2 regions of the Halalkalibacter sp. HAAS-P014 genome follow, and region 2 is predicted to be linked to the other one. Evidence: riboswitches for the same ligand, from Rfam matches in the RefSeq annotation. Region 2 holds a riboswitch; the other holds the start of a gene.
What was found. Region 2 has a riboswitch for cyclic di-GMP ahead of AC1FXZ_RS18515 (type II secretion system protein). Riboswitches for the same ligand answer to the same signal wherever they lie in the genome.
Positions count from the first base shown of each region.

Region 1: it holds a riboswitch for cyclic di-GMP, as region 2 does, so the genes downstream of both, AC1FXZ_RS07875 (ATP-binding protein) here and AC1FXZ_RS18515 (type II secretion system protein) in region 2, are expected to answer to the same signal.

Region 1 is NZ_JBWQTV010000010.1:37,156-53,257, forward strand. It holds gene motA (flagellar motor stator protein MotA) at 1-409, shown strand, start outside; gene motB (flagellar motor protein MotB) at 402-1,157, shown strand; gene AC1FXZ_RS07830 (flagellar assembly protein A) at 1,262-3,328, opposite strand; gene AC1FXZ_RS07835 (flagellar basal body-associated FliL family protein) at 3,551-3,958, opposite strand; gene AC1FXZ_RS07840 (HD-GYP domain-containing protein) at 4,022-5,068, opposite strand; gene AC1FXZ_RS07845 (hypothetical protein) at 5,110-5,841, opposite strand; gene AC1FXZ_RS07850 (STAS domain-containing protein) at 5,874-6,185, opposite strand; gene AC1FXZ_RS07855 (flagellar assembly protein A) at 6,216-8,288, opposite strand; gene AC1FXZ_RS07860 (PP2C family protein-serine/threonine phosphatase) at 8,301-9,137, opposite strand; gene AC1FXZ_RS07865 (STAS domain-containing protein) at 9,137-9,457, opposite strand; gene AC1FXZ_RS07870 (HAMP domain-containing protein) at 9,480-11,081, opposite strand; gene AC1FXZ_RS07875 (ATP-binding protein) at 11,106-12,071, opposite strand; cyclic di-GMP riboswitch class I at 12,221-12,307, opposite strand; gene AC1FXZ_RS07880 (methyl-accepting chemotaxis protein) at 12,817-14,505, shown strand; gene AC1FXZ_RS07885 (flagellar basal body-associated FliL family protein) at 14,591-14,998, opposite strand; gene AC1FXZ_RS07890 (HD-GYP domain-containing protein) at 15,031-16,035, opposite strand; gene AC1FXZ_RS07895 (response regulator) at 16,069-16,102, opposite strand, start outside.
Region 2 is NZ_JBWQTV010000024.1:97-16,198, reverse strand. It holds gene AC1FXZ_RS18585 (rod shape-determining protein) at 1-164, opposite strand, end outside; gene radC (RadC family protein) at 447-1,139, opposite strand; gene AC1FXZ_RS18575 (Maf family protein) at 1,489-2,061, opposite strand; gene AC1FXZ_RS18570 (hypothetical protein) at 2,230-3,309, opposite strand; gene AC1FXZ_RS18565 (type II secretion system F family protein) at 3,536-4,753, opposite strand; gene AC1FXZ_RS18560 (type IV pilus twitching motility protein PilT) at 4,775-5,815, opposite strand; gene AC1FXZ_RS18555 (GspE/PulE family protein) at 5,829-7,502, opposite strand; gene AC1FXZ_RS18550 (hypothetical protein) at 7,543-9,147, opposite strand; gene AC1FXZ_RS18545 (hypothetical protein) at 9,144-9,707, opposite strand; gene pilM (type IV pilus biogenesis protein PilM) at 9,736-10,860, opposite strand; gene AC1FXZ_RS18535 (hypothetical protein) at 10,880-11,995, opposite strand; gene AC1FXZ_RS18530 (PilW family protein) at 11,997-12,488, opposite strand; gene AC1FXZ_RS18525 (type IV pilus modification PilV family protein) at 12,481-12,930, opposite strand; gene AC1FXZ_RS18520 (prepilin peptidase) at 12,943-13,689, opposite strand; gene AC1FXZ_RS18515 (type II secretion system protein) at 13,764-14,180, opposite strand; cyclic di-GMP riboswitch class II at 14,322-14,407, opposite strand; gene AC1FXZ_RS18510 (bifunctional folylpolyglutamate synthase/dihydrofolate synthase) at 14,618-15,940, opposite strand.

The DNA of each region.
Region 1 (16,102 bases), on a different contig from region 2:
AGAACTTAATGCAATTGAAGAGCGTCATGCTGCTGGGGCGCAAATTTTTACACAGGCTGGTACGTATGCTCCGACACTTGGGGTGCTTGGAGCAGTGCTCGGTTTGATCGCGGCGCTTGGGGATTTAAATGATATGGATGCACTTGGTTATGCGATTGCGGCAGCGTTTGTGGCGACGTTGTTTGGGATTTTCACTGGGTATGTTTTGTGGCATCCGTTTGCCAATAAGTTAAAGCGTAAGTCTAAGATTGAGATTATGACGAAGAGCTTAATGATTGAGGGAATTTTATCGGTTCAAGCAGGAGTTCCTCCTCGTGCGATCAGCGATAAGTTGATTGTGTATGTGCCTCAATCTGAACGAAGTAAAGTGGAAGAGATTATGAACCAAGGAGAGAGCGTGAATGGCTAGGAGGAGAAAGAACCATCATGAAGATCATGTTGATGAATCGTGGTTAATTCCTTATGCCGATGTTCTTACATTGTTGCTGGCACTTTTTATCGTGTTGTTTGCGATGAGTTCGGTTGATGCTGAGAAATATCAACAGTTAATGGGGGTTTTTAATGATCAATTCCAAGGGGGGACTGGGATTATGGAGCACCCTTCGCCAGTTTCAAGTTCGTCTCCTTCCCCAGATCAACATGAGGATCAAGTAGAAAAGGACGATCGTGATCAGGCAGTGCAGCAGGAGAACCTCGACTTACGCAAGCTTAAAGAGGAAATTGATCACTATATTGAAGAGCATGACTTGGATTCGGATTTAGAAACACAGCTTTCAGAGGACGGATTGTTGCTGACGATTTTGGATAATGCGCTCTTTTATTCGGGAAGTGCTGATGTAAGACCGGATGCAGTCAGACTCGCTGAACAAGTTTCAGATTTATTAATTTCTGATCCACCACGGAGAATTGTTGTTGCTGGGCACACCGATGATATTCCGATTAGCAACGCAAACTTTCGCTCCAATTGGGACTTGAGTGCTCAACGTGCCTTAAATTTCATGAAAATTTTAATTGATAACGAGGACTTGAATCCACAAAACTTGAGTGCAACAGGGTATGGTGAGTATCATCCCGTTGCTTCAAACGAGACCGAAGCAGGCAGAAGCCAAAACCGGCGTGTCGAAGTATTGATTATCCCGAATTATCAATTGAATTAACTAGGCTAGTAGGCTATCCCTGATCAAGTGGGATGGCCTTTTTAATCTCGTTTGAAATTATAAAAAAAAAGATAGATCTCTATTTGGGACCTACCTTTAACCACTCATATTTTAAAGACAATTCGTTCCTCTTCATCCAATGATGCATGGACATGATGTTTTGTTCCTGTAAAGTCATGTTTCTTGTTTCCGATTTTAATCGTTGTTCCTTCCATTGCTGTTCGAATCGAAATGTATTGGTCATGAGGAACAGCGATTAATGTTGTAGTTCCGAATTCTGTACCAGCCTCATTTATTTCTACTCCTTGGCGCCCGTATACTTCTCCTCCACGAAGAATGCCTTTGATTTGTAAGAAGCCTCCTGCATGAACTTTTGTGTTGATGCATCCTTGACCTGTTATCTCAATATTTCCACTGCAATAAAGTTTACTGTTAGAAGCGCTTGGTATATTGATAGAGGAAGCTGTTTCCTCATTGATTTGACTGAAATCATGTAATTCTTTCATTTTTCTCGATAGATTAATCACTTTCTCTAAATCAACTGGTTCCTTTGTTATCGAAAGGAATATTTGCTTCAAGACAACAGCAACTGTTCCCCACTCGCTAATGTCTAAATAGCCTGAACTTTTTCTTACTGCTGCTATGTATTTCCTTACAAGTCGTGGGTACTCTTTAAATTTCTTCTCTACTAAAATTCGAAGTAATGGTTGCAGTCCGTTTCTTGAAAAATCATCATAGTTAAAGTTACGGGACTTCATCAGTTGATGAATGACCGCGATCATTGTTTCTGTATGCTTGTGTAGAGTTCCAAGAAGTTCGCCTAATTCAACTTCCAGCATACTATTTTTTCCTGCCGTTAGTTCTGAATTGCTAATGTTTCGATAGGATACAATCGCTCCAGCTGCTGTTAAAGTGGCACGGTTCACTTCTTTTCGAACCGTTATATCCCCTTCAGCCTCGACCGTCATCCCTTCACTCACTTTGCCTAAAACGTCTACATCGCCAACAAAACGAATATTGCCCGAGATCATATTCACATCTCCATTATGGGTGAGCTTTAACATCACAGACGCTTTGACGACTCTCCCTCTTTTCTCAATTTGAGGGCGTCCTGATATCGTTGAAATGAGTTGGTCCTCCACTTGCGAAACACCTTTTCCTAGTTTAAGAGTAATAGGATATGTTTGTTTAACAGGAATCAGCTCATTTGTCACGGTACGACCAGGTTCACCAGGTACTGGAGAATGAACGATCGCAATCACTTGTCCTTTTGCACAGTTAGGGATCGTTTTACTTTCACGGAAGTCGACTCGCCCATCTTCCTGCTCCGTCAAACCTACTTTCGTTTCTGTATCCACTTTCATTTCAAGCCAACCGTCTTTTCCTTGTTTCGCTAGGGTCCCTGTAGCGATCTCAAATGTTCCACGTTCCTCGGTTTGAATCGCCTTTACAATTTCAGCTCGATTAATCCCGTGCTGTATATGTAAGTTTTCGAGTTCTTTTGTAATAAGTTCCTCGTTTAAACGATTTTGAACTTCTTTAACCTCTGTTACCTCTATTGTTAGATGTTCATCAGGGGAATGATCCGGGATCGTCCGAATCAGCTGATATCCAGGTTCAACCGTTAACAGGGCTTTTAATTTATCATGGTCAACCGTTATATTCCACGTTGTTTCTTGCTCTTCGTTTTGAACATCGAGTTCAATTTGATCATCTTCTGAAACTAGCGTTGTACCTGTTACAACTTCATGATTCTTTTTGACTTGTACCCCTGTTGTACCCGTAATCAGTGGATAAGAGCCTGGAGACGCTTTGCAATAAACTTGTCCCCCTTCGATCCACACTTTTCCTAACAGGGATTCATCTGATCTTATTGACTGGTCATCCTTTTGTAATTCATTATGTATATTGAAACCTTCAACAGGGATAGTAGAAAGTGCTTCTTCAAGTAATTCCATCTGGTCTGGATTTTCTTGATCTTGTATCGACTCTTTCTCGCTCATTCGTTTTGTCAATTTAACGATTGCTTCTTTTGAGCCCATTCCTAAAAAGCCTTTTGTGCTATGTTGGATGATTTCGATATGTACTTCTTGTTTCGTTGCTTCTAATAGTGATAGTCCAATCTGAATCGCTTCAGATAGATCTTTTCCTTTTGAAACGATGCTCTGCATTTTAGCTCACCTACTTGTGTAATACTCTTGAAAACGTGATAGTAATAATCTTATCTCCACTATGGTTATATTTTACCATACCTTTAGTGTGGTATTTTCCATATCCTTTAAAATAGCCTATGGTTTTATTTTCCACTCGAAACAAAAAAACACCCCGAGTACCGTTGAACGAAACGTTGCTCGAAGGTGTTTCTCTATTTCTGCTCATGCTACGGGAACAATCTACTGCATCACTTTCTCTGTTATAAACACTTGATTTATCGTTCCTTTTGTTAGAAACGAACTAAGCTCATTTTTAATACCATTTTCCAGCTTCTCAAATCCCCCATCTTCTTGAATGGCTTTTTTATCTAGAGATGCAAGGTATAGAATGACTTTGTTTTCAGCGAGAGGATAGGCATTTTCTAATTCTGCTCTAGCACGTTTTGAATCCGTTTCAATTGCAAATGCTACTTGCAGATGACTTTTATTTTGAATCGATGTGACGATCCGGTCTGTATGAAAGACCCGGTCTTCCAACGTGTTCAATTCATTTGATGTAGGTGGTGAAGTATCTATATTATCGTAAACAATATAGCCTGTTAAGCCGACGACAGCGAGCGACAAAATCGCGATTAGGAAATTTTGCATAGGATCATTCCTTATTCATGAAAATGGAGGGTATGTGACAAAAGGTCAAGTTCAGACCTTTTGTCACATACCCTTAGATATTTTCGTTTCTGCTGTTTCGATTGATTCGATTAAGATTGTTGGTTGGTTGCTTAAGTCGATTTCTTTATTTAATTCCAGCAGACGGACAATCGGGCGGTGTGGATTCGAAATGATTCTTGTTACGATGCCTTTTCGTTTTCCTCCGATATTTAGTTGTACATTGGTACCTGGAGGGTAACTAATAATCCCTTGGCTAAAGGCTAACACAATCTGGTGGTTATATTTTGTTTCAGAGTAGGTCATGATCTGCTCGATCGCCTCATGTGGCAAGGCTGCTTCTACTGAAATCAAATGGTCATATTCGTTTGCGAGACTGCATATTTGTGCAAACTCCAACACCTGATCATCTATCAGCTGCCTTGGGTACCCTTTTCCATTTATCGTTTCATGATGTTGATAAGCAACATGCGCTGATATTAGGCTAAACTCCCGGTGTGAGCGAATGATGTTAAAACCAGCTTCCGGATGGTCTTCTTTCTTCGTTGTTTTTGCTTTTCCAATGTCATGCAACAAACAACCAATCCCAAGATCATTGAGCTGTGTGTATGTACAACCAATCTTTTTTCCAATTTGCAAACCGATTAGCGTGACATTTACAGCATGTGCAAATGCAGATAATTGTTGGTCAACAGCCGTCGAAGGAACAAGCATGATCGCACTTCGTTTTTGAACTTCTGTAATCAGTTTCTTAACTGCTTGTTGAATATCTTTTAACGGCAACACTTGATCGCTTTGCGCTGACTTATATGCTTGTTCGACAACAGAGATAATATCGAGCCATGTTGGCATATCAACCATTTCTTCAAGTGTAATCCCTTTTGATGCCATATCTTCAATGAATAAATATTTTATCCCGAGCTGCATGAGCTTCTCTTTGTACTTAGGATGAATCGTGCTTCCAGCGCCTAATAAAACACGTCTTCTCGAGTCATAAACAGGCTTTGCCAATTGCATAAATTGCTCTTGATATTCCTCAATTCCAATCATTCTCATCTTTTCACCTTCTAACTGAACCTTTTTGCCATCCACATTTCTCGACTGCAACTCCTCTATTTTGGGAGTTGATGTTTTCACTTATCCTTATTGTTAATATGTCTGCTAACGGTTGAGGGAGAAACTTTGTACGATTGACTAATTTCGCTCAGTGTAAATCCCTTTTCGTAGTAAAGCTTTTTCCAAATAGGTGTGATACGTTGAATGTCTTCTGATGATGCTTTCTTACTTCGAACCGTCACGCGTTCTTTAATATTTCGGTATACTGTATCTGGACTTACATCGTATTTTTCTGCAATGTATTGAAATGACAACCCGTCTTTATAAAGTTGTTCCCATTTTTTAATAAAGGGTTCATAAACGTACTGATTATTTGTCACCTCTAACTCAACATCATCCTTAATTGTATTAAGAACAATTTTAGAGTGAACTTGATACGTGTCGGCGATCGCTTTTAGAGATTTGCCTTTTTTAAATAAAGAGATCCACGTCGGTTTTAACTCGTTTAGTAACGGCTGTACTTTTTTATACACATTGGTTTTGACCGTTGTTTCACTCACCTGATTTCTTCTCGCTATGTCGGCAAACGACTTGCCTTTGTAGTATTGCTGGATCCATTTCTCGATTTGTTTCCGGTCAAATTGTGATCTCGACTTGCGTTTCACCTTATGCTTAATATATTTCGATACGGTTTCAACTTGGACCGAATATTGTTTCGCAATCGCTGAAAAGGTTAATTTCTCTTCATCATAAAGGCGAATCCATTCATTCTCCAAATGGGCATATTGCTTTGCTTTTCCTCTAGGCATGCTCTCTCTCCTTTTCCGTTAGTCGTCCACTCTTACACAAATATTCCTTCTCCAACGATGTCCGGGATCTGCAACAATTCAAAGACTTCCATCACTTCATCTCTAACATTCGTAATTTTGACGTCAATTTGTTTGCTATTTAGTGTTTCTACGGCATTTAACAACAGTCCGATCCCCGATGAATCAATAAATGGCACGTGTTGAAAATTCATGCTCACTGATTGGTATTGTTCCATTATAGGAATGAGTTCAAGCTCGATGACTTCTGTACTGTCAATATCTAAATCCCCTTCAAGGATTAATTCGAGCTTTTCATTTTCTTCTCTTTTTGTAAATTGGATCATCTTGCTTCCCCCTCAAAGTAGTGCGTGGTCTTATTTAAAAACAATCCGGTTTTCCCGATCAAGAGTTGCATATACATCATGCTTCGTTTCGGTAAACACATGTTTAACGTTTCCAATTTTAATCGCTGTTCCTTCCATTGCTTTTCCGATGATGATCTGTTGATCAAAAGAAGTTGCGATAACCGTTGGTGTACCAACTTCGGAACCTACTTCTTTAATGATTGCTCCTTGCCGGCCATATACTTCTCCACCTCGGACCACCCCGTTAATCCTTGCATATCCACCTGCATGAACCTTCGTATTGACACACCCTTGTCCACTAATTTCAATATCTCCACTGCAAAAGAGCTCACTGTTTGAAGCATTTGGAACAATCATATAGGAGTCTGGTTCAACAGGTGTTTGACTGAGCTCATGTAGCTCTTTCATTTTTGTTGATATGCCTTTAACTTTCTCGATTGTTACGAGCTCATTTGATAATGAGAGGAACAATCGTGTTAATTGGGTTGCAACATTTCTCCATTCCTCATCATCTAAATAGTCCTCACCTTTCCTGAGCACTTCAACATATTTCTTCGCAAGTGGAGGGAAGGTCTGAAATTTCTTCTCTAATAAAATTCGTATTAATGGTTGTAAGCCTTTTGTTGTAAAATCATTGTTCTTAAAGGCAGGAGAGTTCGTTAACTGATTGACGACACCAATGATGTTTTCGGTATGCTTATGCAAAATACCAAGTATTTGGCCTAATTCAGCTACAAGCATGTTATTTTTTCCTGCTGATAATTTCGAACTGATGATGTTGCCGTGTGACATAATTGCTCCTGATGCTGTAAGAGTGGCGCGATTTATTCCTTTACGTACCGTAATATCGCCGGCTGCCTCAATCTTCATCCCTTCTTCGACTTTCCCTAACACTTCGACATCACCGATGAAATGAATATTGCCCGATTCTAAATCTACATCACGACCATGTGTTAGTTTTTCCATGATTGAGACTTTCACTAGCAATCCTCGTTTCTCGACTTGTGGGCGTCCATGTTCAGTTGCGACAATCTTGTCATCAACTAGGGAAACTCCTTTTCCAAGAAGAAGCTTAACCGGAAATGTTTGTTTTGCAGGCAAAGGTTCATTCGTGACGGTTGAACCAATTTGGCCTGGGATTGGTGGATGAACAATGGCGATGACCTGCCCTCTTTCACACGTTGGGATCGATTTGCTTTCACGGTAATCGATCCGGCCATCTTCTTTTTCTTTAAGCCCTACTTTCAAATCCGTTTCTACTTTCACTTCGATCCAACCATCTTTGCCTTGTTTCGGTTCCATCCCCGTTGCAATTTCAAACGTTCCCCGTTCCGTTGTTTCGATTGCTTTGACGATCTCATCTTGATTAAATCCATGCTTAACTCTAAGTTCTTCGAGTTTTTCAATGATGGTTGTGTAACTTATGTTATTACAGACCTCTTTAACCTCATTGATAGCTAGTTTAATATGCTGATCCGGCACGATATCTTGGATCGTGCGAGTGATTGTATAACCTGGCTCGACGTGCAAGAGGACCTTTAATTTATGTTGGTCCATCGAGACTTTCCATTTTGTTTCTTTTTCTTCATCTGTAACTTCTAATTCCCATTGATCACTTTCTGAAACAACGGTTGTTTTTTCTGTTACGAGTTGTTGGTTCTTTTTCAGTTTGATTCCTTCTGTTACTGTCACCATCGGAAAATGGTTTGGAGACGATTGGCAGTGCAATTGTCCGTTTTCCACCCATACCTTCCCCATCATCGTTTCTGATTTCTTCTCTTCCCTTGTTACATTCTGGAAGTCATGCTCTTTGATCGTTATCTTTTCATCAGGGATGCTCTCGATTGCTTGCTCAAGTAATGCCATTTCATCTGTTACCTCAAGAGCTGTTTGTACTTGGTCATGTTGACTTTCTCGCTTCGTCAACTTTACGATCGCTTCTTTTGTGCGAATGCCGAGAAATCCTTTGGCATTATATTGGATGATTTCAATGTTCACTTCTTTTTTCGTCGTCTCTAATAATGTTAGCCCTAAATTAATCGCTTCTGAGATGCTTTTTCCTTTCGACACAATTGATTGCATATTGACCCCCACCTACTCGTGAAATACTGGTGAATTTAAGCTCGTAATATCTGATCTCTCGTACGTCAGTTTCAAAACAACCATCGTAATATCATCTTTTTGCGCTGCTCCATCCATGAAAGCATGAACGGAATCAATGACACTTTTCTCGATTTCTCCTACATCACTGTCTTGATGTTCCCCTAATGTTTCGGTTAAGCGTTCTAATTGATATTGTTCTCCATGTGGATTTTGCGCTTCAACGATTCCATCTGTGTAAAAAAAGACTGTATCATTCTTTTTTAGTGATATCGTTTCTTCGCGATAAACTTGATTCGGCAGGCCCCCAACCATTATCCCTTTTGCCTTTGGAAGAAGAGTGACATCCCGTTTAGCCCCATTGATATGTAGAGGCATATTATGACCAGCATTTGAATAGGTCAACACCTCGGTTTCAGGATCCCAATCGGCACAAAACAACGTTACAAATGATTTTAATTTGCGCAAATCTGCATATAGCGCTTGATTCATTGCTGTTAGTGTTGCACCAGGTCCAGACGTGCTTTCAGCAGCAGTACGAAAGGCTCCTCTCGTTAAGATCATCAGCATTGCTGCTGGAATTCCCTTTCCCATCACATCGCCTATGACGATACGAATTTTTCCGTTAGCAAGTGGATAAAAGTCATAATAATCTCCACCAATTAGCCTTGCTGGAAGGGATGAACCGATCACTTCGCCATTATCAATTGTCGGTGTGTTGCCATTTAATAATGTCGCTTGAATGTTTTTAGCAAGGTTAATTTCCCGTTGCAATGTTTTGTCAATTTCCTTTATCGTATGCTTAGGTACCGAAAGCCCATCAAAATACATCAAATGACCTCCCCTTGAACTGCTTCTAAAATTTGATATAACCCAACCATTTCAAACACTTGGTGTGTTAAGTCATTCACTCCTTGGAGGACGATCTTAAACTGCTTTTCTTGTGATAGATGAATGGCGTTAATAATGGAACCAATTCCTGTTGAATCCAAAAATTCTAACTGAGAAAAATCTAGCACTAACAAGGTAATATCATCAGCAATACTCTCAAGATAAGGATCAACCCTATTTGTTGTGGAAATATCCATTATGCCGCTAATCATCAGTTTCATCGTTGAACCGTTTATTTCTTTTTCAACATGTAAGTTCATTTTTTAGTTCCTTTCTTATTTCCTATTGGTCATCTTTTACTTTAAAGAAGGTGATTTTATTGTTTAACTCCATTGATAATTGGTCCATTTGGTGCAGCGCTTCCTTTAGTTCATGTAAAGTGTCATGGAACATAAGGGTAATCTCTGTCACATCAACCGAATGACCTTTCACCATTTTTTCTAGATTGATTATCTTTTCAATAATCTCGCGTAATGGTGCTTGTAAAAGAAGCGCGCTTTCCGTCTGCTCATCTTCCATCGAGTTAGAAAAACGCAGGATTTTCTCTAAGGAGATCTCGATTTCATTTAAAAGATCTTTTGATTCAGCTGTTATCGCCGTCGATGTTTCCCCCATCGTCTGGATCGATGAGTATACTTGCTTAGAAAGGACACTTGAGACAATAACTAACGAATTCGATTCTTCTTTTACACCCGTAATCAGTTGGTTGAAACGCTTCGTCATCTCATTAATGTTCTCAGCAAGCCAATCTAGTTCATTTTTTTCATTGATTACTAGTTCATTCGTTAAGTCTCCACCAGCGACATCTTGAATATGGGTAACAATCTCATTTAATGGCTGCAATTGCCTTTTAACGATAAGACGAATGATGATAAATAACGCTAGTGAGATAACGAATAGTCCACCTACAAACAAGAACAAAAGTTGATTTTCGGTCTGTTTTTGTTTCGTCAAGTCAAGCACAACTGTCATTACACGGTCATTTGGTAGTGCTTTATACACTTTTTTGTAGCTAACCCCATTTTCTTTGAACATGATGCTTTCGCTTTGTGCGCTGTTTTGAACTTGTTCTAATAGCGCTTCATCTTCTTCGCGTTCAAGTTGATTGCTACCATATAAGATAGGCAGATCAATATCAGGTTCAATGATGTCATTTTCATCTCCCTTTAACCAAGCCGGTACATTCATGACAGCAATCTCGTGGATCGTACTGTCTTCTTTCGTTATTTTTTCAATCATTTGCGTTGGCCCAGCTTGAAAGGTGACATTGTATATTTCTTCATCTAGTATGTAAGGGTTGATCATAAAGTCTGTCGTACCGTCATAGTAGTAACCAAATTTATAGTATAGATGCTCAAACAACTCAGCCCTTGAGATCGGGCCGACCCAATAATTCTCTAGACTAAACCCTTCCTCTACTGTTACTTCTTCTTCTGACATTAATTGATCAAATGCTGTAAACCAGTAGCCCCAATCTTTTGAGCCCATCTGAAGCTGCGTCTCATCAGAGGATCCGGTCACGACGATATCATCATCAATCCTCTCCCATAGCGAAATTTCTTCAACATCCCACCGATCGGCGAGTTCTCTCAATTCTTCTTGGCTAATCTCTTCTACTTGCCTTCCTCGCAACTCTGACATAATCCCCTTAGAGGATAAATACAATTGTTGTTCGATCATATTTTCAATCGTCTCAACCGATTCTTGTGTCGATTCCATCGCATGAAGAACGGTGCTCGTCACATGGTTGAGTTGATCCTCTTGTAGTTCTTCCATCCTTCCATTTAAAAAGTAAGAGCCTACGATAAACGTGAAAATCGTAATTCCTCCTACGTAGAACCCAATTTTTTTTAGTAGCTGCATCATCATCTGATTTTGTTTCATCATGTTCCTCCAGTCATCAGTCTATTACCCAGCACTTTGCGTCCGTGCTTCTTTCCAATCAAACGTTAAGATGAGAGTCGATCCCCTTTCTGAAGTAGACAAAATCACTTGTTTTGTCATTTTCATCATTAACGTAAACCCTTGTCCCATTGATCGTTTCGATGAGTAACCAGCTAATAGTGTATTGTTCGGCAAGTCTTTCAGAGGAAACCCTGGCCCACGATCAGCAATGATAAAACGGATCTCGTTCGTCTCTTCATCTTCAACGATTGTCATCGTACCTTGTTCTGCGTGTTTGATCGTGTTTGTAATCGCTTCAGACAACACGAGTAGCCAACTCATCATTGTTGCTTGATTATCAACCTTTTGTTCTAGCATCTCTTTCGCTTGATTCCGGCAAATAGGAATGTCCGAACGTTCTTTCACCATTCCTTCACAAAGCACAGAACCCGATACATAGCTGCTTACTTCCTCTTCTTTAATAAGCAAAAACTGACCTTGAGTCGCAGCATAAATGACATCCCGGTAAACGGACCAAGTTTTTTCCTCATCTGAAACCTCTTCCTTTTCCACAGTTGGCTCTTGTTTCATGACCATATTTGTTGATGAAAACAAGTCCTGTCGATGCATTGCATAGACTTTTAACATTGCATTTTGAAGATCGTCACGAACATCTAGCTTTTTAATTTGACTTGAGACATTTTGATTTTGCTCATTCCAAGCTAGCATCTTCTCACTTAAATAGAGTAAGTACTCATTACTCTTTGGTGAATTCTTGCTCAAAAAGGATGGCTTTGATAAAGACAGATAAAATAACGCATCGCCCACATCATCATGGAAGTGCAAGTACTGACTTAACTTTCGGGCAAGAAATCCTCTTTTTACCATATAGCTCATTTCCGTATAGGAAATATCTGATGCAAGAGATGGTGCACCCATCTGAGTAGCGATCGTCGTATCTTTAAAAACCTTATCTAGAAACCGTTTCAATGAATGCCCCTCCTTTGATAGATTTTTCATTCCTCATTAAAAACTTCGCTGCATTATGCCAATAAAAAACAAGCCCACCAAAAGGAGGGCTTGTAAAATAATGGGTAATAGATGATCGCCATCTCCCCATACTCTAAAAATCCAACCTTTTCGGAAACCAGGCGATCATAGCTGCAAGCAGCCTTAGACCCATAGCTTTGCGTCCTTATTTTTCAATAAGTTTGCCAGTATCGAAGGTTCTATTTATTATTTATATCGTTTCGCTTTTGTAGGACTTAAGTGGCAAGTTATTCCTTTTCTTTTTTCTTAATCTTGTTACTTTATTTTCCACTAAAAATCCATTTCCGTGAATCAGCGCGTGTTCTTATTTTCCACATAACATACAAAGGTGAGATTAGGACTTGACTCCTTTTATAAAGGATATTTCTTTTCTCCATGAGCCTTTTGCTATCATAGGAGCAATATTCAATAGGAATCTGTTCCTATTGATTGAGGCTACTAAATTAGTACTTGTTTGAAAATAGTAATATACTAGTATATAATCAAGGAGTATAAAGTTTCACAAATTTGTGAAAAATTCACTCTGCAGGAACTGATAGAATTCCTTTTGCTATCTCTATTGCTAAGAGATAGCCTTTTTAAATTCTGACCATTTAATTAAGGGGGAGTTTAGTAGTAGTTATACATATACCTTTAGATCTATTATCAAAAGACATTTTCTAAGACCCTATTGGAGGAAGCATCAATGAAACTTACATTAAGAAAGAAATTATTTACAAGCTATTTAATCATCTCCCTGTTATTTGCTGTTGCGAGCATCGTTTCGTATGTCTCGCTTAAGCAAACGAACAATTCCTATACCGACTTGCTAGATAACGTCGTTAGTCTGCAATCGATTTCACAAGAAGTTGATACGCTCGTTAGCAATCAGACAAGTGAACTTAGAGGGTTTTTACTTTACAGAGAGGAAAGTCACTTTGATCAATTAAGGGAACAAAATAATCAAATTAACTCGTTACTCGAACAAGCGAGACAATACACAGAAGCAGAAGAAGTCGTTGCTTATTTTGATACTTTAGAAACGATCAATAAAGATTTTCTCGAGGCAGCTGAGCGCTCTATCGATGTTGCTAGGACAGATCTAGAAGCTGGGATTCAAATGGCTAATTTAAATGTTGTTAGTCTTAGTGAAGAGATGAGCACCTTATCTCGTGACTTTACCAATCAACTCGGGGAATATCTTGAACAAAATCAAACAGAGACGAACCGAGGAGCGCAGACTGCCATTTTTATTGCGATTATAGTTAGTGCGCTGGCCTTTTTAATTGCAATTGTAAGTGGAGTCTTAGTATCCAATATTATTGCAAAACCCATTATTCGCTTGCAAGAAGTAGCCAAACAAGTCGCTTCTGGGAACTTAGCAGTCAAAAAAATGACCTTGAAAAGCGAAGATGAAATTTATCATTTAAATGAATCCTTCAACATAATGAGTGATAACCTTCGTGGAATGATCGCTCAAATTCAGTCAAATTCAGAGCAAGTAGCTGCTTCATCCGAACAATTAAATGCTAGCGCAAATGAATCAGCTAAAGCAGGTGATCAAATCACAGAATCGATACAATCAGTCGCTTCTGGAGCAGAAAAGCAACTTGAAAGCACGATGATTGCCAATGATAAAGCTAATGAAATATCGGTTGGAATTGAACAAATTTCACAGTCTATTCAATCCGTGACTGAAGCTACAAATGTAGCACAACAAAAATCACAAAATGGGGTTGAGGTCGTTGGAAGAACGGTGAGTCAAATGAGCACCATTAGCAGCTCGGCAACAGCAGCTTCAAACGTGATACGAAATTTAGAGGAGAAGTCAAAGGAAATCGGCACGATCATTTCTATGATTACGGACGTCTCCGATCAAACAAACCTGTTAGCATTAAACGCTGCGATAGAAGCAGCTCGCGCAGGTGAGCATGGAAGAGGATTTGCCGTTGTTGCCGATGAAGTTCGTAAATTAGCTGAACAATCCAATCAATCAGCCAGTCAAGTTAGCACATTGATCAAAGATATCCAACGTGACATTCAGTTATCGGTATCTACAATGGCTGAAGGCGAGGATACTGTGAAAAAAGGGCTTGTCTACGTAGAAGAGGCCGGTAATGAATTTAAAGGGATTTCTCATTCCATTAGTGAAATTGTTACGCAAATTGATGAAGTGTCAGTTGCGATCCAACAAATCGCGATTGGTACCGGTTCGATGCTTGAGTCAATTAATGAAGCCTCTACAATAGCCGAAAGTTCCTCGTCCTACTCACAAAATGTCGCAGCATCTGCAGAACAACAGACCGCTACAATGGAGGAAATATCAGCTTCGGCTGAAATGCTTTCAAAAATGGCCGAAGAACTTCAAGAAACCGTTAAAAGATTTCAGATTTAAATAATAAAAACACCTCCAGCCTCAAATCATTTAGTTTGAGTTGGAGGTGTTTTTATGTTTGTACATAACGGAAAATTACTCTCATCTATTGCATTACCTTTTCAGTTATATACACTTGTTCAATTTTCCCCTTTGTTAAAAATGGGCTTATTTCTTCCTTAACATTTGCTTCAAGTTTTTCAAAGCCACCTTCTTGTTGAATTGAATGTTTATCTAATGATGAAAGATGAAGAATCAATTTGCTTTCAACAAGTGGGAATGCATTCTTTAATTCCCTTTTCGTAGTTCTGGAGTCTGTCTCAATAGCAAATGCAATTTGTATATGGCTTTTGTTTTGAATGGTTGTAACGAGCTTATCTGTATGAAAGACTCGATCTTCTAGTGTACGTAATTCATTAGATGAAGCATCGGACGAATTAATATTTTGAAAGATAATAACGCCTGATAAACTAATAACAACTACAGTTAACAAACCTATGATTAAATTTTTCATATATGCCTTCCTTGATGTTGTGATTATTTTTACTACAATGGTACGTTACGTTCCTCTTTTAAAATAGATTCTATGAAAATCGTTGGTTGATAATTAAGATCGATTTCCCTATTTAATTCAAACAGTCGTACAATCGGACGATGTGGATTGGAAAATACTCTCGTAACGATGCCTTTTCCTTTGCTTCCTAAATTTAATTGAACGTTCGTACCTGGAGGATAACTTATAATCGCGTGGCTAAAGGCTAAAACAACATGGTGAGGGTATTTTGTTTCAGAGAAAGTCATGATTTTCTCGATCGCTTCATGCGGCAAGACTCCTTCTTCAGAAACCAAATGATCATAGTCATTAGCAACACTGCAAATTTGCGCAAACTCTAATACCTGTTCTCCCATTAGCTTTCTAGGATATCCTAGTCCATTGTTCGTTTCATGATGTTGATAAGCTACATGGGCCGAGACCAAACTAATTTCACGATTTCTTCTAATGATGTTGAATCCAGCCTCAGGATGCTCTTCCTTTTTCATTGGTTTTGCCTTTCCAATATCATGCAATAAACAACCCACTCCAAGATCATTCAGCTGTGTATACGTATAACCTAACTTTTTCCCAATTTGTAAGGCAATCAATGTGACATTTACAGAATGAGCAAAAAGGAATAACTTTTGATCAACGGCTGATGTCGGAATAAGCATAATCGCATTACGTTTTCGAACTTCGTCTATTAGCTTTTTAACCACTTTTTGAATGGCTTGTACTGGTAAAGGTAGGTTCAATTCCACTTCCTTAAATGCTGTTTCAACTACAGAAATATGCTCCAGCCATGTTGGCATATCCAACATCTCTTCTAACGATATCCCTTTTGATTTTGCATCTTCAATGAATAAATACTTAATCCCAAATTGTATTAATTTCTCTTTATACTTTGGATGAATGGTAGAACCGACTCCTAATAAGACACGCCTCTTCGAATCACAAACTGGCTTCGCTAATTGCATGCAATGCTCCTGATAGTCTTCAATCTCGATCATTCTCATATATACCACCTACAAACCTTATGTAAAAATTTATTATAATAATCTTTCTAATGCATCGCCAATTCGA
Region 2 (16,102 bases):
ATCATATTTTTTGCGTCATTTCCAACAGCCTCAATTGAACCAGTATCAGTTCGAAGTGCGACAACCGACGGTTCACGGACGACTATTCCTTTGCTCTTCACATAAACAAGCGTGTTTGCTGTTCCTAAATCAATTCCTATATCTTTTGAGAACCCACCAAACATCTATGTATCTCCCTTCATACAAATCCGAAATCATAACCTTCATTATAACGAATAAAACATAAAAAAAATAGCCTTAAGTTCCCCAAGTTTAACAAAAAAGCTACTAAATAAAAACTTTCATGAACATTTCATCACTTTGAAGCAAAACATAAAGAAATTGAGTTACAGTGGCATGGCATGATTCCAATAAAAAAGCAACACCCCTCTTATGTTACCATTCTCTTTTGAAGATCGCTATCGCTTTATTTCCTAATCTTATTTCCACGACTACGATCGAGTTTATTATATGACATACCCTTGTTCCTTAAGACTAACAAATTTTCGATCACCGATAATAATATGGTCAAGAAGCTCAATTCCAAGAACTTTCCCCGATTCCGTTAATCGCTTTGTCACTTCAATATCTTCACGACTTGGGGTCGGATCTCCAGATGGATGATTATGGAGGCAAATAACAGAAGCAGCCGACCTACGAAATGCTTCCTTGTATACTTCACGTGGATGCACGATACTCGCATTTAAGCTGCCAATGAAAATTGTCTTTCTTGAAAGGACTTGATTCTTTGTATTTAAATATAAACAGTCGAAATGCTCTTGTTGAAGGAAGCGCATATCTTCCATCACATAGTTTGATACATCTTCTGGAGAACGAATGACATACCGTTCGTCAGGTTGCATACAATGAATTCGTCTTCCAAGTTCTATTGCAGCTAAAAGTTCAACTGCCTTTGCCTCACCTACCCCATTAACAGTACATAATTCCTCAATTACAGCATCCTTTAACAATAATAAACCATCAAATTTTGCTAAAAGATGATGAGCCACTTGCAAAGCTGATTCTTTTTTCGTTCCACTTCTAAGCAAAATCGCTAGTATTTCTTGATTCGATAAAGTTTTAGGGCCTTCTTGTAACAAGCGTTCACGAGGCCTTTCACGCAATGGAACATCTCGGATAAGAAACGACGAGTGAGACAAAGAGAACACTTCCTTTCTACTGTGTACAAAAAAGGGAGATTTTATAAAAATAAAAAGGTAAAAACCAAGGACGGCTGAAAACCTCAAAGAAGTGCAATGGCTTCTCTCGCTACTCGGCTTCATGAGAAAACCACTCATGAAGCCTTAAGACCATTGTAGCGGCTTCGCTCATTGCTTCGAGTTGATTCCAAAAGGGATAAACCGCCCTTTTGGCTTTTTTGCAATGGCTTCTCTCGCTACTCGGCTTCATGAGAAAACCACTCATGAAGCCTTAAGACCATTGTAGCGGCTTCGCTCATTGCTTCGAGTTGATTCCAAAAGGGATAAACCGCCCTTTTGGAATCAACTCTTATATACTTGGGGTTATGCCGATTTTTTTTAGTTCGCGCATTGTTTTGGCTAGGGGGAGGCCAACGACGGCGAAATAGTCACCTATGATTCGCTTAACTAAATAAGCACCGAACCCTTGTATTCCATATGCTCCCGCTTTATCAAACGGTTCACCACTACGAATATACATGTCAATATCGTCAGTGGATAATGGGTAAAATTCAACTTCAGTTTTCTCATAGAAGGTTGTTGTGCCGCTTGGATGACAAAGGGCTACGCCTGTATACACAGTATGTGTTTGTCCAGATAGACGCTCAAGCATTGCTTTTGCTTCAGTCTTATCTTGAGGCTTTCCAAGGATATCAGAATGAAATACAACGACAGTATCTGAACCTAGAACAATCGCATCTTTATGTTTCGATGATACGTCTTCTGCTTTTTGTTTGGCCAATTGAACTACGACTTCTTCCGGAGATAATCCCTCCTCTACTTTTTCTTGAACTGTACTTGCTTGAATGGAAAATGAATAGTGGGCTTGTTCGAGTAGCTCTTTACGCCTCGGGGAACCTGAGGCTAAAATGAAAGATTTCATGAAGGGGTCACCTCTACAATAGTTTTTTACTTATTGTACAGGTTCATAAGAAAGATTACCAAATCCTCTTTTTTTCCACAACAAGTATGTTAGAAAATGTATCTTTCAAACGTACTAAAAGAAGGCGCTCAATTGATAAGCATTGAAACACCTTCACTTAATTCCTCGTTATTGTAGCGTATCTATAACCTCTTCGTAATTTACAAGTGCATCTAACAGCGCCTGTTGTGACTGCCACAATTCTTCTTCTTTTTGAGTGTCTACATAAGCTGATAACTTCTCGCCTGCAAGAACTAGGTTATCCCCCATGGCCAAAGCTTTATCTTGCACTTCTTTTGGCATGTTCATAAAAGCTTGATTACGATTGGCTTGTAAGTCATCGGTTGCTTGTTCTAATTGCGCCATTTTCTCAGTTGTAAGTAACGACCCACCACCGAAACCATCAACCGTTAATGAAAGAAGTTCTTTATAATGGGAAATGGCATTTGTAAACCATGTAGTCGTTTCTTCAGCTTGTCCGGTTACAGCTTTCCCATCAACACGATACGTTTTCAAATACGTATCGTGGCCATAATCTTCATATATCATCCCGATGCTCGTTGCCTGTGCACGATCTCCCCCAGCACCTATAAACATATAAAATGGATCAGTTGTAGTTGTCAGTGTTGCAGCTAAACCTTGTTCTTTTAGATTTTTAGCAACGTCTTCTCCAGTCTCCAGTTCAGCGAACGCCCCACCTTGAACGACTTCCAATGCTAAGACTGGGAGCCCCTCACCTGCTTCTGAGAAAGCAGGAACTACTGCTCCACCTGTAGTTCCTTGGCTTGTCCCCACACCATCGCCAGTAAAAAAAGTCAATACCATAAATCCAAGACTTAGTCCAACTGCAACAGCTGAAAACAACGAGACAATTAACATCATTGGAAATTTAGGCTTTTTATTAGGATTATATGATTTCTTCTTACGTTTAAATGGAAGTTTCGGACTCTTCTCACTAAACCCATCATCCCAATATGGTGCATCATTTCGTTTTCGTTCTTCTTGTCTTTTTCCAAAATCTATGATGTTATCTGGTTGAGGAATGAGTTCAGTTTCATCATCTGCTACATCTTCTCGGGCCGCAACAATTTCATTTGAGATAACCTGGTTGGCAGATTGTTTGCTAGAGCGATCTTCATTGCTTTGCTCGTTCAGGGTCTGCTCTTTCCCATTTAATCGGACCGATATTTTATATTTCTCCTGTTCCATCTAAACCACTCCCTTCCACAATCATTTCTTTATATTTCTATTCTATTAAACATGAGTACTAGATAGAACAAGCAACTGAAATAATTATCGTATTAACTAATAGCCTTATCTAAGAAGAAACAATTGATCTAAAGGCTAGGGTACTCGAGTAGAGTTAGAAAGGCCACTGAAAAAGGTAAAAGACCTGTACCTTTTTCAGTGGCCAATAGAGATTTCACTTTCAACTTTATCCTCCAAAATTCTGATAAACAGAAAACATAGGGAGCATCGTCGCAAGTACGATTGTACCAACAACGAGCCCTAACACAACGATCATTAAAGGCTCTATTATTGAACTCATCCTTGAAGCCATTTGTTCAACTTCTTCTTCATAGAAGTCTGCTACTTTCTCAAGCATTGAATCAAGTTGTCCAGACTCTTCTCCTACCTTAATCATATGGCTTACTAGTTTTGGAAATACCCAGCTTTTGCTAAATGGCTCCGATAAGCTCTCCCCAGCACGTAATGACTCTTTTGATTCAGTCATTACTTTTTTTACCACTTCATTATTAGCAATTTCTGAGCTCATCGTTAACGTTTGTAAAACCGGAACAGAACTTGAAAACATAGAAGCCATCGTTCGCGTTACACGAGCAATAATAGTTTTTTGGGCCAATAGACCAAAAACAGGAAGCCTTAATTTGACGTAATCAAGCATATATCTCCCCTTCGGATCTCGTTGTAGCGCCACAAATCCGAGAATCAAACCAAGTACCACGAGCAAAGCAATATACCACTGATGAATAAGAAAATCAGATGCCGCCATTACTATTAACGTTGGCACCGGAATCTCCCCACCCATTGATAATAAATTATTTAATAAACTGGGTAATACCACAGTTAGCAAAATGACAACTACGACAACGGAGATGAGAGATACAGCAATAGGATACATCATAGCTGATTTCACTTTTTCGCGAACACGTCTTTCTTTTTCATAGAAAGTTGCTAAACGATCTAACACCTTTTCTAAGTCTCCACTCGTCTCCCCAGCACGAACCATATTGATAAACACCTTATCAAAGATCTTCTCGTGTTTCGTGCAAGCTTCGGAGAAAGAAGTACCTGATCTCACATCGTAATAAACCTCATCAAGTGCTTGTCTAAAAGGTTTAGAGGTTACTTGCTCTGATAAGATCTTCACAGATTCTACGATTGTTGTGCCCGCATTTAACAGGGTCGCCAACTGCCTGCAAAAAATAACAAAATCTGCATTCTTTACCGGCTTACCTATAATGATAGTAAGATCTTTGTTCCAAATAGACTCCTTTTGTTCCTTTAACTCAGCGATGTAGAGACCTTTTCGTTTCAACTCGGTTGCAGCTAAATCTACAGAATTCGCTGAGAGCTTCCCTTTTATTTCTTTCCCTGTTCTGGAGTCGATCGCCTTGTAGAGAAAAACCATTCGCTTACCTCCTCTCCATTGTTATTCATGTTTATTCCAGTTTGGTACAAATTCATCAGCAGTCTCACGTGTAACAAGACCTTTTTGCACAAGCTCACTCACGGCCATATTAATCGTTCTCATTCCACTGCTTCGACTCGTTTCTAATACCGTTAGAATCTGATGAATTTTATCACTGCGTATTAAGTTAGCAATCGCTGCATTTTGAACGAGAATTTCTAATGCTGCGATCCTCCCTTTACCATTTGCTGTTGGCAAGAGTCGTTGGGAGACAACCCCAAGAAGAGAACTAGCTAATTGCATTCTCACTTGCTGATGCTGTTCAGCTGGAAACACATCAATGATTCGATGCACCGTTTGCGAAGCTGTTTGAGTATGGAGTGTCCCGAGAACCAAATGACCTGTTTCAGCTGCTGTTATAGCCGTTCGAACAGTGTCCAAATCTCGCATTTCACCAACAAGAATTACATCAGGATCTTGACGCAAAGCAGCACGCAACCCTATCGAAAACCCTTTACTATCAAGGCCTATTTCTCGTTGATTGACGATACTCTTTTTGTGTTTATGCAAAAACTCAATTGGATCTTCCAATGTCAAAATGTGTTTGCTCATATTCTCATTAATGTAATCAATTATAGAAGCTAGAGTGGTAGATTTCCCCGAACCTGTCGGGCCCGTAACAAGTAAAATTCCTTGTGTATACTTCGCGAAGTCTTCTAGGATCGTTGGAAGACCCAGTTCTGAAATAGTAGGAACTTTCCCACTCACAACCCTGCAAACGATCCCGACAGAACCTCTTTGCCTAAACACATTAACCCTAAAACGACAAACACCTTGAATGGCATATGAGAAGTCAAGTTCACCATTTTGTTCAAATTGCTTATACTTATCTTCTGGAATAATTTGTTTAGCCATCATTAACGTTTGTTCAGGTGTTAAAATTTGTGATTCAACTTTCTTTAACTTTCCGTTGATTCGCAAATTCGGTGTTGCTCCTACTGTTATATGCAAATCCGATGCCTTATTTTGAAAAGCAAAATTTAATAATTTATCAATATCCATTAAAAGCCACCTTCTATTCCACTGTAACTCTATACACCTCATCGATTGTCGTAAGTCCTAAAGCTGCCTTTGTCAAACCATCTTCTAACATGCTATTAAAGCCTTGCTCTTTTACGTATTGGCGATACGCTGAATCAGATGATTTCTTTATAATTAATTCACGTAACTGTTCATTGATTACAATCGCCTCGTGAATCGCAAGTCGTCCTTTATAACCTGTACTATTGCAATTTGCACACCCTTTACCTTTAACAAGCTGCTTTACAGGAATCTCGTGTGATTGAAAGAGTTGCAACTGTTCTGCTGATGGATCATACGACTGAACACAACTTGGACATACCTTACGCACGAGACGTTGTGCAATTACACCCGATAAGGCCGATGCAACTAGAAACGGTTCAACTCCCATATCCATCAAACGCCCGATTGCGCTTACAGCATCATTGGTATGCAATGTACTTAAAACCAAATGCCCTGTTAATGCAGAGCGCAGTGCAATTTCAGCTGTTTCTGTATCCCGCACTTCTCCGACCATTATGATGTCAGGGTCTTGTCGCAAAATTGATCTCAGGCCCGTAGCAAATGTCATTCCTACGTTGCTATTAACATGAACCTGGTTAATTCCTTTTAATTGGTACTCGACCGGATCCTCAACCGTAATAATATTTACTTCAGGTGAGTTTAAGTTCGTCAAAGCAGAATACAACGTTGTCGATTTTCCCGAACCGGTTGGTCCTGTAACAAGAATGATCCCATATGCATTTTTAAGCATTTTAAGAAACTTCTCTTCATTATCTACCGAGAAGCCAAGACGATTAATCCCAAGTAGAACATTTGCCGTATCAAGAAGTCGCATAACAATTTTTTCACCAAAAATTGTTGGTAAAATGGAGATACGCAAGTCAATTTTATGAAGATCTAAATCCATTTTAAAGCGACCATCTTGGGGTAGTCGTCTTTCTGCAATATTTAAATCTGCTAAAATTTTCACCCTTGAAACTAGAACATTGTGCATATTTTTCGGCACCGTTCGCTCATGGCGTAGTACTCCGTCTACCCGAAAGCGAATAATCGTTTCTGTTTCTTGTGCATCGATGTGAATATCACTTGCTCCTTCATGAACAGCTTGAGAGATAAGCTGGTTCACCATCTTTGCAACTGGCGAATCATCCGATTGCTGCATTTCAAGAGTGGCCTCATCATCTTCTTTTTGGGGCGCCATATCAACGATCATTTGATCGAGTGATTTTTGCACTCCGTAGTAACGATTTATGGCCAAGCGTAATTCTTCTTTTTTTGCGATAGCTGGCTGAATTTGAAAGCCCGTGCTAAGTCTCAGATCATCTAAAGCAAAATAATCAAGTGGGTCTGCCATTGCAACCGTTAACCGACTTCCATTTCGCTCAACTGGTATTAGTTGGTATTCGCGGGCATATTCTTCACTAATAATCCCAATAATTTTTTGATCGAGTTTTACTTTATATAGGTTTATATGTGGAATCCCTAACTGGTACTCCAAGGTTTCAATAATTGTTTGCTCCGTAACCAAATTCATTGATACGAGTTGGTCACCAAGCTTGTCTCCCGTCTTTTTTTGTTCTTCGAGCGCTTCCATTAATTGATCATTGGTTATGACTCCTGAATCAACAAGTAAGTCGCCTAATCGTTTACGTTTTTGCGAAGCCATACGTCCAACTCCTTTTTTACTAAGAAAGATAACAATGAAGCTACTTCGAGTCGAATCGCACAAAGCCATTCAATGAATAAATGAATTCAAGCATGGCCCCTTGTGTTTGCCATAAGACTGCAGAATCCGGCTGATCATGATAGTGTTCGATTGAATCTTTTGCTAATGCTAAAAATGTGATCGTATCTTGCAGTTGCACAATTCTCGCTTCATCTTTTGAGTCTTCTATCGCTTGCTTCGCTATTTCTTCATATGTCTCAAAGACCTCATTGACCTTCATATACTGACTACTTGTAAGGGCAAAATTTTTGTCCGTTATCCCTCTGGATGCGATATCACTCATTATATTAATTGCATCAATGGCAACCGGCCACAAAGTCTGTTTCTCACTCTCTGGAAGTCGAACAGGCACTTTATCTACCCAAGAATAGTAATCTGAATGGATACTATATAAATAATTGCCTATTTTTTCAGCTGACGCGCGTGAATGCCCAAACCCCGTATTAATAACTAAACTCGTTAAACTTGGATCATGATCACGTACTACTGTTCGAGGGAATACCCCTTGTCCAATAAGTCTGTTTAATTGTCTATGGAAATAATAATCCGTATTATAAGCTCCTGTTTGAACAAGGTAAACAAACGTATCGTCATCTTTAACGGCTTTATCGTATGAGGCCGGCATATAGTATAATTCTAATGGAGTGACGCCTAATTCTACATTATAGCTTTCATTCGGATAAACAGGGTTTATGGAGATATTCTCTCTGTGATCGTGACCTATATCGTCTCCGGAAGGCATGTCCTCTACAGTCTCTTCCCTTGACTCGTTTCTTTCTTCCCGGCTTTCTTCTGCCTCAAGTTCCTCTTCATCATTGAAAGGCTCACCTTCATTCGTGTCTACACGCTCTCCATCAGTTGGTTCTTCGCTTACTCCCTCAGCTATTTCAATATAACGATTTAAGCGATTTACATCAAATTCATAATCTAACTCAAATTCATCTCGTTCTTCAACAAATGTAAGGAACTCCTCGCTATAATAGGCTCTCATGTTAACCGTAGCTGTTAAGCGTTCTGTCCCTACATCATTCTCACTAATTGTATAGTTATAATCTTGAATATGAATAATCCGAGGAAGATTTTCGATATCTCCAATGAATGCATCAACTTCTTCTTCTGTGCCTTCTACGTTAACAATTAGTTCAACTGAGGAAACTTGTAGCTCTTCAACCTCCTCAAGTCGCTCACCCAAAACCTCTAAAACGTCTTCAGAAAATACCGAGCCCCATTGACGCTCCTCTGCTTCATTCTGAATGATCTCAGTAGAAATACTCCTAATAAAGACTCCATTTTCAAGTTCTGTACTCTCTAAATCAGCAAGTAACTGTTCGACATTTGGCCGGATTGGAATGCTGTCTAGTAATAACCTTTCGTCTTCATTTGACAACACTTGAGGCTTCAAACTTGAAATCGCTTCTTCATAGTTCCAAATAGATGCATGAATTCTATCCAGTTCACCTTCTTGATTCTTTTGTGACGCTTGTAATGGTTTGAGTTGAAAAAAGTAGAAAAATGCTAACCCTAAAAAAGCAATAATCACAATATATAATAGTAGGTTTTGATTTCGAACAAGCCATTCCCTCATTCTCTTTCACCAACTAACGTATTAAGCATTAACGTAAACTGAGATGTATAGGCAAGGGTTCCATCGCTCTCTCTTTCCGAAACAGTCTCCACTTGTGCATCTGTTACAATTTCTTCATTTAGCAAGTGATTCAAATAAATAGCGGCATCTCCCTTAGAAGTCGTCGTCAGCCTTATTGCTAATGCTCCTTCATTATTAAACGCATATGTTTCAACGCTAGCACCTTCTGGTAAATAAAGATATATTATTTCCTTTAATGTAATGGCCCCTCTGTATATACTAGTTAAAAAGCCATCCAATTCTTGATAATAGTCAACATAGTTATATTCTGTAACACCTGAAGTCATTGCAATAAATTCAGCCTCGATTATATCGAGCTGTTCTGTTTGCGTTGCAATTTGTCCCTGTAACGTATTAATGTTACTTCGTGTATCAACATATGTGACTCCTAAAACGATCGCTCCGATCACAATCGAGGCTAATCCCATAACTGGGATTACCGGAAACCTATCTTCTCTTGCTCTTGATCGTTCTGGGAGTAAGTCAATGCTTATGTTCAAGACGATCTCTCCAATCTCCCACTACAGATTATTTCTTTTTCTTTGGCTTCTCGTTAGCGCGCATCGCTAACCCAATCGCCACACTACAGCTATCTAACAAATCGTTTGAAATGTCATATTCGAGTATCGGAGTATAATCAACCCTTGTCACTTCAGTAACCATCGTTAATCTCTCCTTAAAGAGAGGACACATTTTGCTTGCAAGATCACCGGTTACAATCACTCGATCAAATTCACTATCTCTTTCCCCTAATGAGTAACGATAAAAATTTTGAGCTTTTTGAATTTCATCAATTACAGCGTTGACATAGTGATCTTCTGCTTCATTCTTTGTCTGCTCTTTCGTAGCAGCTATTTCGCGGTCCTCTTCTAAATCAACTATATTAAAGGAAAGCACTTCCTCTTCAAGCTCTACCGGTATATCTACAGATTCCTCACTATCAATTACCATCGTTCTCGAGAAAATAATCATATCGTTTTTAAAAATATGGATATCTAGAATCTCTTCTTCTACATCAATGATCATCTCCACTCCTCTTAACCAACGAGGATGAAGATTCAATATCAATCGCTGTAGAGCCAGACCACGAATCTCGGCCGTTTGGGGTTTAAAGCCGGCATCTTCACAAGCTTCCATTAGCTCTTCAGAAATTTGTCTTGATGTTGCAAAGAAGAGGATCTCACTCCGGGGCTCGTCCTGGTTATTATTTCTTGCTAAATCCTCAACTGTAAAGTCTTCATTTTCTAAGTAAGCATTAGGACGGTTAATATTAAGCGATCCGATTTTCACAAAGTCATAAATCGGTTCATCAAATGGAAGGTGAATTGTTTCTCCAATTTGAAACTTAATGAGTTTCGCTAAATCCTTCTCTTCTAGATCTGGCAATGTATTTATCTTTCGAATTAACGTATTTTGAGTAGGAATGGCAAGATGAACTCGTTTTGAACTTTGTTTTTTATTTTCTAAAAACGTCTCGATCGCTTCAGATAACGCTTCAACTTCTACAACTGCTCCATCATCCATTATCCCTTTCGAAACCGGAGTCTCAAAAACCCCCACTAGTACAGGCAGCTGTCTATCCATTTTAATCGTAGCAAAGGTTACCTTCTTGTCACGAAAGTCCATGCCTGAATACTTATTGTTGAAGAACATTACTTACACCTCATTCTCTTTATCTTAATGTTCTATATGATACGACCTCGTACTCATAATTTTCGCCATACTCAACTGTAACATGCTCTAAATTATCCACTTTGCCACAATCAATTAGTGTACCATTAAGTAAATCACACGGTATACCATTTGCAGCACCTTCTACACTTAGATTTTGCCCGGCTGGTGGACTTTCTGGATTCCCTTTTCCTCCCATGACAAAATCTCTAGCAATGATTCCTGTATTAACAGTAAGAGTTGGAGTCCCGTTAATTCGTAAGTAATCAGCAAGTAACAAACCGTCCACAGTAACGTGACTATTCCCCGTTATCTCGACCTCATCTACTATATAAATTTCATTTTCGGGAACATTAAATGGCGCTGATAAATTTTTGCACGTTTTAATTACTAATTCGCCTATCGTAAATGGGTTAGGTGTATCTTGACAACTATTAGGTATTTGCTGAAAACCTGTATGAGGTTGCTGTCCAGAAAAATTGTAATGATACCCATATTTCTCGTGTATCAATTTGCTATATTTATCAACAACGCTATTATATTGATCGTTCGTGATCTGAATAATTTCTTCAGCAGACAACTTTACTTGTTTCGTCTCTGCATCAACATTCCCACCAATATAATTAATAGAAACCCCTTGCCCAAAGTATCTATTGATAATCTCTTTGTTAATATGCATCAAGAGTTCGCGTTCTATTTGGGGATCGTTTTGCACACTCGCAGTAATTGTCGCTTCCATTAGCTGTTCATGTACCTCTTCATTTGGTTCGCTCTGCAACTCTTCATCAGATATTACTTCAGATGAGATTGTAAACATGATTGTGTTTCCATCAATGACATATACATCATCAGTAAAGACTTTCTCTTCTGACAAATAATGCTCAAAAAAGGAAAAAAGCTCTTCTTCCCCGACATCCTGATAAATATAATCTAGAAATAAGTCAAGTCCACCTTCCAACATATAAAATTGACCTTCAATCACTTTATTTTGAACTATCGACTTTTGGCTGTACGTCGTTTGTGTTAACATCGACAGTCCAACTATGGAAAGAAAAACAATAACAAAGAGAACTAATATAAGGGCAGCCCCTTGTTCAGATTGAATGTGCTTTTTCATGTTATTCATCCTCTTCATTAAAACGATTAGTATAGATATCACTTCTTAATTCAAGGCTTTCATCAGCCTTATCAATTCTCAATACAACTTGGCCACTTTCCCCGAAACCAGGAAAGTCAAAATTCTCAATATCTGTAGAAAGAACATTTCCTCCAACACCGAGCCTCATTGTTTTATTAGCTTCTTCATAGGTTAAGAAAACATCGGAGCACTCTTCATCGCCTTCCTGATTTTGTTCACCTTTGCACAAGAACCAAATTTGAGTAGTTTCGTTCTTTTGGATCCATCCTACATCTTTATCACGCATTTTTTCCGTTATATATTCCATAATAAAACGGGCTTCTCGTTGTATCTCATTTCGTGTGGAAACATCTCGTTCAGTATTCAACGACAGTGAAACCATCATAAAAATCGGAGTGCTAATAGCCCCCATGATGACAATGATAACGAGCAATTCCACTAGTGTTATCCCTCGCTCATTATTGCTATTCATTTTTTTTCACCACCGTTACTAGCTCGATCTCATTCTTTTTTTCAACGACACCACTAGTAGGACCATGTGACACCAAGGAATCATTGCTGACCGTTACTAAAACTTCATAAAAATGATCTCTATCTGAATAACTCTTAACTTCCACATAAATGGTATAGTCGTGATTGATTTCTAAATCCCCATCGATATAAAAATCAGGTAAGGGTTCACATTCGACACCGTTCCAACAATAGCTTCCTTCGATTAACTGATGTTCGGAACTGTTCATTCTTACCTTTTCCATCACACTCTGAGCGATATAGGCATTAACCGTCTCTTGCTCTTGACTGACTGTGCGCGTAAACGTACCAGTCATGATCGTTAATAGGGGAACGAGGATGATTCCAGCGATAACAATCGCAACTAGCAATTCAACTAACGTTACACCTTTCTCATCTCTCATTCCACTAACCTCCTATAAAAAACTTGTGTACCAATACCAAATCTCAAACCCAAACAAATAAGCTACAATCGTACCAATTAAAATAAACGGTCCAAACGCAATCGGTTGCTTATGTTTAACCACCCCTAAAAGCATCAATACCCCACCGACAAGAGCACCTGCAAATGCAGCAAGCATCAGGCTCATCAACGTTAACCAAGGACCTAGCGCGACACCAATGGCTGCATAAAGCTTTATATCGCCACCACCCATGCCACCACGGCTGGCAATCGCAATAACTAGTAACAATACAAAACCAACAACCCCACCTGCTAAATAAAACCAAAACGACTCCGTGCCAATAAAGAAACGGCTAATTAGCAAAAGACCAAGCATCGGAAACGTAACTTTATCCAAAATCAACTGCTCACGAATATCTGTTAACACTGCTAATACTAGTAAAACCGTGAGTAAAAGCGCCGGAATCAATTCCCACTCTAATCCAACAAACTTATAAACAACAAACATAGATGAAGCCGTTAACAATTCCCCAAACGGATATAGAGGAGAAATCTTCACTTGGCAATAACGACATTTGCCCTTTAAGAAGAGATAACTAAAGACAGGTACAAGATCAAGAATAGACAGCTTGTGCTTGCAGTGAGGACAATGAGAAGGAGGGAATGCGACTGACTCTTTTTGTAGTAAACGAATGGCGACGACGTTGAAGAAGCTGCCGAGTATGAGGGCTATTAGGATAACGTATATGTCAATGAGCATGTCTTTCCTCCTTTTTTGGTATTATTTAAGAAAAGCTGTCGCTGAAATATAGCGACAGCTTTAATTAGTAAACTTTAATCCTCACTCAAATGTAAATCAGCATCATAGCCTGGGCAATCGTCATTCGGGAAAACTGCTTTAATTACACCATTATCATCATCTATAGCAAAAGGACTTTCACAACCTGCACCGACCGCTTCTGGAATAGCACTAATAAACGGACCACCTACATGAAGGCCTTCATTAGTTTCTTCTAATAAAAGATGAGAAGCCTCAGGAACAGTACCGTTTAAAACTTGATATCGATTAGCCGCATCAACAATAATACTAGCATTTTGTAAATTTGTGTTCGCATTCGCCTCATCCGTATTTCCCATAACCATCGGAATTACAATCGCAGCAATAATCCCCAAAATCACAACTACAACCAATAACTCAATCAGCGTTAACCCTTTTTGATTTTTCAGGCGTTCTTTAATCAATTTTCTCATTTCTCTATCCCCTTTTTCATTTTTCAAAATCATCTAAGATAGTAATAAAGACCCATAAAACCAGACTCATTTTTAACAAAATCAGCCAAATGAAAGGAATTGAGCAAACAAAAAAGCCTTTTGCATTTCAACTTACTAAAGTAGACAAAAGGCCGGTTGCACCAGTGGCTCAATACGACTTTTAGGTGCCCAGATACAAGTCGTATTTCATCGCTTCCAAGTGTGTTCATTTGTTACATTTAGTGTATTTTTTTTCGGAATTAAAGTCAATACTAATTTCCTAGATTTTGAAGCTTTCCAGAAATATCGACAATTTTCCAAATTAATCAAAAGGACTATTGATACAGCAGCAGTCCGGCTCTTCAGAAGTAAATAGTTTCACTACGAGGTTCTACTACTAAGTTATGTTTACCCACAGTCATTGCTTCCTAAACACATTATCTGTTGATCATTAGTGCTGTTTCATCTTTACTTAACAAGTATTTTCTGACCTTTGCTATAAAGTAAAGTGACCCACATACAATTAATAAGTCATTTTCATTCAGTGCATCTATTTCTGTTGCTAACGCTTGTTCCCAATTTTCTTCTATCTTCTTTTTAGCGACAGGCGCTTCCCTATATAAGTCATGGGCTTTTGCTGCACGTTCAAAGTCAAAGGTTGTAAACGTAAACTCAGCATCGAATCTAGTTAACGGCTTCAATAAATTGGCGACTTCCTTTTCCTTAGTCGCTGCCACTATAAAGCGAAACGTTTTGTCTGGATAATGTTGTTTTAACGTATTTGCTAGCGCTTCTATTCCTTCTTCGTTATGAGCTCCGTCAATAATGATAGGAGGATGGTCACTTATTTGTTCAAAGCGTCCTAGCCACGTGGCCTTTTCAAGCCCACGTTGGATATCTTGTTCTGTTACCCTATATAAATATTTATTTGTTAAAACTTGTAAAGCCTTAATTGCCACAGCTCCATTTTTCCTTTGATGTGGTCCTTGCATTTGAATGGTGACATCAAATGTTTCGTCATCTTTTTGAAGGTAAGTAAAAACTTGTTTCTGTTCATTATTAGTCACAATTCGCTCGCTAAAATCCGTACCTAATTGAAACAATTCTGCTAGCTGCTTTGTTGAGGTTTTCTGTACAACCTCTTTCGCACTTTGCTGAGAAACTCCAGATACAACTGGAATGTGTTTCTTAATGATTCCAGCCTTTTCCGTGGTAATCTCCTCAACTGTTTTGCCAAGTATATGCATATGATCAAATCCGATAGAGGTAATGACTGAAAGAATCGGATGAATTACATTGGTTGAGTCTAAACGTCCACCTAAACCAACTTCTAACAGTACAACATCTGGCTTTGCAATCGTAGCAAAATACTCAAACGCAATGGTTGTCAGCACTTCAAATTCTGTCGGACTTCCAAGGTCTGTAGTTGCTAGTTCTTCTACTAACGGGCGAATGCGATTCCCACATAAAACAAGCGACTGTTCATCAATCGGGATACCATTGATCGAAATTCGCTCTTCAAAGAACTCGATGCTAGGAGACGTAAAGGTTCCCACATTATAACCAGACTCTTCTAAGACATGCCTCATAAAACTAATCGTCGAACCTTTTCCGTTTGTCCCAGCGATATGGACAGCCTTTATTTTCTGTTCTGGATTCCCAAGACGTTCTAGTATCCATTTCATTCTCTCTAAACCGGGCTTGATGCCAAACGGCAATAACCCTTCAACCCAAGTAATGACCTCAGAACTTGTTTTCATGTACTCACTCACTCCCCTTCTATACGTTGCATACATTGTTCTATTATATCGATAATTGTCATAGTCTATCAATCATTGTTTTATGTTCATATTTTACCAATGCTACATACGCAGAAAAGACCCCAATATATTGGGGCCTCAGGCTGTTGAGAAAGTTTTCTC